Regions from separate parts of the Buttiauxella gaviniae genome, predicted to be linked through region 3. Evidence: predicted binding sites of a transcription regulator. Region 3 holds the regulator's gene; each other region holds the start of a gene.
The links. Region 3 encodes PhoB, which activates phosphate uptake and scavenging genes when phosphate is short. Its sites were predicted from a motif close to CTGTCATAAAACTGNCNNAT; they were not measured.

Region 1: a site for PhoB is predicted at 1,569-1,588, ahead of pstS (phosphate ABC transporter substrate-binding protein PstS). Genes of this name have one in related genera too.
Region 2: a site for PhoB is predicted at 1,104-1,123, ahead of phnC (phosphonate ABC transporter ATP-binding protein). Genes of this name have one in related genera too.

The regions. Positions count from the first base shown of each region.
Region 1 covers NZ_JBFMVT010000002.1:1,872,232-1,874,501, forward strand. The annotation lists gene pstC (phosphate ABC transporter permease PstC) at 1-281, opposite strand, end outside; gene pstS (phosphate ABC transporter substrate-binding protein PstS) at 440-1,480, opposite strand; gene AB1E22_RS09380 (MFS transporter) at 2,084-2,270, shown strand, end outside.
Region 2 covers NZ_JBFMVT010000002.1:2,297,893-2,300,162, forward strand. The annotation lists gene phnD (phosphonate ABC transporter substrate-binding protein) at 1-249, opposite strand, end outside; gene phnC (phosphonate ABC transporter ATP-binding protein) at 280-1,062, opposite strand; gene AB1E22_RS11260 (phospholipase effector Tle1 domain-containing protein) at 1,254-2,270, shown strand, end outside.
Region 3 covers NZ_JBFMVT010000002.1:2,877,298-2,879,567, forward strand. The annotation lists gene sbcD (exonuclease subunit SbcD) at 1-772, opposite strand, end outside; gene phoB (phosphate response regulator transcription factor PhoB) at 960-1,649, shown strand; gene phoR (phosphate regulon sensor histidine kinase PhoR) at 1,672-2,270, shown strand, end outside.

The DNA.
Region 1 (2,270 bases), 1.0 Mb from region 3:
AAACTTACGGGAACGGCGATTAACAGTGCAATAAATGAGGTCACCAGCGTGCCGTAAATCGGCACCAGCGCACCATAAATATCGTTCGGAGCATCCCACTCTTTGGTCCATAAGAACGAGAAGCCAAACTTCTCGATACTCGGCCACGAGGAGATGATCAGGGAGATGATGATTCCGCCCAGCAGAAATAGCACAATCAGCGCAGCCAGTTTTACCAGCGCGCTGAAAATGACATCACCTTGTTTGCCAGGGGCTTTGAACACCGGCTTACTCACTGCCATAACTTACTCTTTTAGTTTAGAAATGTCGGGTAGCGCTGCGCTTACCCGACCTACAGAAGGCTATTGTAGGGGGATAAACGACAACGCCATCCACCAATTTGAAGCAGTTGTAGGGTGGATTAGCGTAAGCGACATCCACCATTTTCGTCAAAATAGACTTAGTACAGCGCCTTACCGGAGCTGTCTTTCACGTTGGTTTTCCATGCTGCACGAACTTGCTCAACAACCGCATCTGGCAGGGAAGCATAATCCAGGTCATTAGCCTGTTTAGCGCCATCTTTATACGCCCAGTCGAAGAACTTCAGCACTTCAACGCCTTGCTCAGGTTTCTTCTGATCTTTGTGAATCAGGATGAAGGTGGTGGAGGTGATTGGCCACACATCATCACCTTTCTGGTTAGTCAGATCCTGAGCGAAAGTTTTGCTCCAGTCAGCGCCTTTAGCCGCGTTGCTGAAACTCTCTTCCGTCGGGCTTACTGGCTTGCCGTCAGCAGAAACCAGCTTGGTGTAAGCCAGGTTGTTCTGTTTTGCGTAAGCGTATTCGACATAACCGATTGAACCCGGCAGACGCTGAACGAAGGCTGCGATACCGTCGTTACCTTTACCACCCAGGCCGGTCGGCCAGTTTACGGTGGAACCTGCACCGATTTTAGATTTCCACTCTTCGTTCACTTTTGCCAGGTAGCTTGTGAAGACGAATGAAGTACCGGAACCGTCAGCGCGACGCACAACGGCGATGTTCTGTTGTGGCAGTTTCATGCCTGGGTTGAGTTTAGCGATCGCTTCGTCATCCCATTTTTTGATTTTGCCCAGGTAGATATCACCCAGGGTTTTACCGTCGAGCACCAGCTCACCGGATTTTACGCCCGGCAGGTTAACGGCCAGAACGACACCGCCGATAACAGTCGGGAACTGGAACAGCCCTTCTTGTTGCAGCTTTTCATCAGACAGCGGAGCATCAGACGCGCCGAAATCCACGGTGTTAGCAATGATTTGTTTAACGCCACCGGAGGAGCCGATACCCTGGTAATTCACTTTGTTACCCGTTGATTTCTGATAGGTATCTGCCCATTTGGCATACACTGGCGCAGGGAAGGTTGCACCGGCACCGGTCAGGCTTGCAGCGGCGTTTGCGCCGAAAGCACTCAGGGATAAGGTCGCGGCGACAACAGTTGCGACAGTGGTACGCATAACTTTCATAATGTCTCCTGCAGAGGTGAACGTAAATCGTTGTTTAGTGGATGCAGGATAGAAAATAGGACAGTTTGGTGACAGTTAAATGTACGAATTATTACAGTTTTATGACAGTGGAGAGTGCGTAGAAAAACAAGAGATTAAATTATTAAATATCAAATGGTTATATTTATTTCATCTCAATAAAAACGTAGAGAAAACTATTAAATCTTTTTCTCTTTAAGACACAATTCTTCATCACTTCTCGCACGTCCCCCGTTTCAATACCGCTTTTCAGTAATACCTCTTATTCGCCATACCACTCATTCATACAAATTATAAAAATCACCCATACCATTACCACCAAAAATGTGACGGACGTCACATAGGTAATCCATAGGGGGTAGATTACTCAATAAAAATTGAGATTAATCACAAATAAAAATGAAACGCCGGTTCATCATCACTGCGTATTGTGATCTTCATAACAAAAACAAGTCCAGGATGGGCCAACCCAGAATCCACGACGTCTTCTGAAGCGCCGCTGATTTTTATCTCCTCTGAATTATTTATTTGCCTGCTGCCTTGCAGCGGTCAGGCCACTTATTGCTTGAAATACGGGACTTAGTTATGCGCAAAACAGGCCACAAGCGCTGGTTTATGCTTTCTCTGGTGACGCTTGGCACCATTCTTTGTTATTTAACCAGAAACACCATTTCTGCGGCAGCGCCAACGCTGCAAAGTGACCTTCACATCACTACCCAGCAATATTCTTACATTATTGCGACATTCTCCGCCTGCTATACCATCGCGCAGC
Region 2 (2,270 bases), 580 kb from region 3:
GTTAAAACGCATGCCCTGGATAATCCCCGCGTAGTCCGGTGCGAAGAAAGCATTCACCTTCACGCCCAGTTTCTTCTCCATATCCTTCAGGAACGGTTCCCACTGCGGTTTCAGGTTTTGCTGCGATTCGGTGGAGATAATGCCGAAATTCAGGGACTTTTCTTGTTCATCCGCATGGGCTGGGCTGAACAGGGCGCTAACGCTTAACAGGCTGGTAAAGGCGAGGGCTTTTACGGCTTTGTAGCTCATGACTGTTCCTTGGAGTAGATGACAAAGTGGTTACGCAGCCGCCGCGTCAACGCGGTTCATGCTGCGGTAGAGATTCCCCAGCCGTTCGTTGTCGAACGCCGAGCTGCTTCCGTCGTAAAACACATGACCCTGGCGGAGTGCGACAATGCGTTCGCAATAGCGCAGGGCGTAATCCACTTGATGCAGCGTCACCACCACGGTGATGCCGTCCAGACGGTTAATGTCGTGCAGCGTTTCCATCACGATGCGGGCGGATTCCGGGTCGAGGGAGGCAATCGGTTCATCGGCCAGAATTACTTTGGCTTGCTGCATCAGCGCACGGGCAATCGCCACGCGCTGCTGCTGCCCACCGGACAGGGTGGAGACGCGCTGATAAGCAAACTGCGTCATGCCGACGCGGGTCAGCGCCTGCAGCGCACGCTGCTTTTGTTCGCGGGTAAACCAGTTAAAACAGGTGCGCCAGAACGGCGTGGAACCCAACGCGCCAATCAGTACGTTTTCAAGCACCGTCAGGCGATTCACCAGGTTGAACTGCTGGAAGATGTAGCCGGTGTGGGCGCGGCTTTTGCGAATGTCACTTGCCAGGCGGCCCGCTTTTTGAACGGTGCGGCCAAGCAGTTCCACATGGCAGTCTGCTGATTTATCTGAGGTAATCAGGCCGCTCAGATGGCGTAAGAGGGTGGATTTGCCTGAGCCAGACGGCCCCAGCAGAGCGACCATCTCACCTTCCTTTACCTCCAGGCTGACAGCGTTTAACGCCTGGTGCTGGTTGAAGGTTTTGCTCAGTTTGTTGACGCGAATAATCGTTTGCATCACACGGGCTCCTTAAAAAGTTGCCTCATGGTGCCGATGAAATGTGACATTTTTGTTAAGAATAAGTTTCGATATGATGAAGAGTGAAGCGATGCCTGGAAGTCATCAGGCTAATCAGCTATTTGTCGTATTGTGACGCGCTTCGTTTTTGTCTTTGCTTACAGCTATCCTCTGGTCTTGGGAAAGCCGCAATGAGCAAGAACATTATTTTTTGTGCCGATGGCACATGGAGCGCTCCCGGTGTAGTACAAAATGCAGATGATGAAGCTGTAGCTAGCAATGTTTATCAGTTATTTATTGATTTGAAAGGGAATGTCGACCAGCAAAGTTTGCTGTTAGCCAATGAGCAAGAAAAGGTCTTCACCGACAGCAGCGGTAAAGTGGTGCAGGTTGCCAAGTACATTCACGGGATGGGCGATCCGCACAATGGCCTGGTGAAGCGGCTGGCGGGGGCATTTGGCGCAGAGTTGATCGTGCCGATCATTCGCGGATACACCTTTATTAGCCGTCACTGGCAGGCGGGAGATCGCATCTATCTGGTGGGGTTTAGCCACGGGGCTTATACCGCGCGGGTGCTGGCGGAGATGATCATTGATCGGGGCTTATTAAGCCGTGAAAAGCTGCATTTAAACCTGCGCAATAAAGATGAAGCATGGCGGTTTGGCGCGTCCGTGTGGGCGCAATATCTCGCTCATGCGCCGGACATGAGCCCGAGCCTGCTGGGAAGTGTGGTACGCGAGCTGCCGGGTTTTTTTTGCGACAGCGTCGATCCCACCTGTATTACGCGCCCGGCTTCCATCGAAGCGGTGGCGGTCTGGGAAACGGTAGGTCAGATGGGGATCCCCAGATATTTCAATGATAAGCGATATAACATTTTCCGCTTCAACAATACCGAACTGCATTCACGGGTGAAATACGGGCTGCAGGCCATCGCGATTGATGAGCAGCGCGTCGATCTGGCTCCGGTGCTGTGGGATAACCGGGATCGCATTCTGCAGGTGATGTTTCCGGGGATCCACCATGACGTGGGCGGCGGGTATAACGGCGTGGACGACGATCGCAGTTTGTCGAATGGGGCGTATTTGTGGATGCATGATGCGCTCGACGATCTGGGGATTAATCTTGCGCCGAGCGGCGTAGTGGCGGATCCGCTCGGGCCGCTGCATTGCGACTGGTATCCGCCAACGCGTTATTTGCGCATTATGCCC
Region 3 (2,270 bases):
TTTTGGCCTTGCCGGTTTCATCAAAACTTAAAGGAATCGGCGAGCCGCTGTAACGGATATGTTCGGTACCGCCAATGAGTTGCGCCCGATGAATATGGCCCAACGCGATGTAATCCGCCTGCGGGAAATGCTGCGCCGGGAAAGCATCAAGCGTGCCGATATAAATGTCGCGAACCGCATCACTTTTGGTCACGCCGACGGTGGTTAAATGCCCGGTGGCGATAATCGGCAGCTTCGTATCAGCGCGTAATTCGCAGGCTGCGCTGTAACACTGCTGATAATGTTCGCTAATGGCTTCCATTAATGAACGCTGTTTTTCATGGCCGGACAAACCCGCCTGGCTGCTCTGAATATCGCGTGGTCGCAAAAAAGGGATGGGGCAGAGTATCGCGCCAGGCTGGCCGGCTTTCGTATTAAGGATGATCGCCTGCTGGCTGGCATCATGGCGCGCGCTGGCGATAACGTAGGTATTCAGGCACGCCATCAGTTCGCGGGATTCATTCAGCGTGGCAACGGAATCATGGTTCCCTGCCAGAACCACCAGAGAGCAGCCGGTCGCCTGAAGCAGCACCACAAAGCGGTTGTACAGTTCACGGGCATAGCTTGGCGGCGATCCGGTATCAAAGATATCGCCAGCAACAATTATGGCATCCACATGATGTTCGACGGCCGCGTTCAGTAGCCATTCAAGAAAAGCCTGGTGCTCCGGCCCGCGGCTTTTGGTATAAAAATTTTGACCAAGATGCCAGTCCGATGTGTGAATGATGCGCATATCTATCCCATGCCAGAAAAAACCTGCGGGGATTATAAGGCCTGGCATCACGAAGGGCACTTATGGTTGTCATAATTCAAGGTGATGAGTCATTGAGCGGTCATGTTTTTCATAAATCTGTCATAAATCTGACGCATAATGGCGCGGCATTGAAACAACAATAATTATTCCTTGAGCAAGGCGAATCATGGCGAAGCGTATATTAGTCGTAGAAGATGAAGCTCCAATCCGTGAAATGGTGAGCTTTGTGCTTGAGCAAAACGGTTTTCAGCCCGTAGAAGCGGAAGATTATGACAGTGCAGTGAATCTCCTTATCGAACCTTTCCCCGATCTGATCTTGCTGGACTGGATGTTGCCCGGCGGCTCCGGGATTCAGTTTATCAAACACCTCAAGCGTGAAGCCCTGACGCGTGAAATACCGGTGATGATGCTGACGGCGCGTGGCGAAGAAGAAGATCGCGTGCGCGGCCTTGAAGTCGGTGCGGATGACTATATTACCAAACCGTTTTCTCCGAAGGAGCTGGTGGCCCGCATCAAAGCTGTGATGCGCCGTATTTCGCCGATGGCGGTTGAAGAAGTCATTGAGATGCACGGGTTAAGTCTTGATCCCTCATCACACCGTGTGATGGCGGGTGAAAACCCATTAGATATGGGGCCAACGGAATTTAAGTTATTACACTTCTTTATGACGCATCCGGAGCGGGTGTACAGCCGTGAACAGTTGCTTAATCACGTCTGGGGCACCAATGTTTATGTCGAAGACCGAACGGTGGACGTCCATATTCGGCGGTTACGCAAAGCGCTCGAACACAGTGAACATGACAGAATGGTACAAACAGTACGCGGTACGGGCTATCGGTTCTCAACCCGTTTTTAATTCTTTCTCAGGAGAGTGACGCGTGCTGGAACGGTTGTCATGGAAAAGGCTGGTGCTGGAGCTGGTGCTCTGTTGCATTCCCGCCGCCATTTTAGGCCTCATCTTTGGCCATTTACCCTGGTTTTTATTACTGTCTGTCACCGGGCTGCTGGTCTGGCATTTCTGGAATTTGCTGCGTTTGTCGTGGTGGTTGTGGGTGGATCGCAGTATGACGCCGCCGCCGGGGCGGGGGAGTTGGGATCCACTGCTCTACGGCCTGCATCAGATGCAGTTGCGTAATAAAAAACGCCGTAAAGAGCTGGGAAGTCTTATCAAACGCTTTCGTAGCGGTGCGGAATCGCTGCCCGATGCGGTGGTGCTGACCACTGAAGAAGGGACAATCTTCTGGTGTAACGGGCTCGCTCAGCAACTCCTGGGTTTGCGTTGGCCGGACGATAACGGGCAAAACATTCTTAACTTATTGCGTTACCCGGAATTCACCCGTTATCTGTCCCAAAAAGATTTTGCCCGCCCGCTAACGCTGGTGCTTAACAATGGTCGCCATCTGGAATTTCGCGTGATGCCTTACAGTGACGAACAGTGGCTGCTGGTGGCGCGGGATGTCACTCAAATGCACCAGCT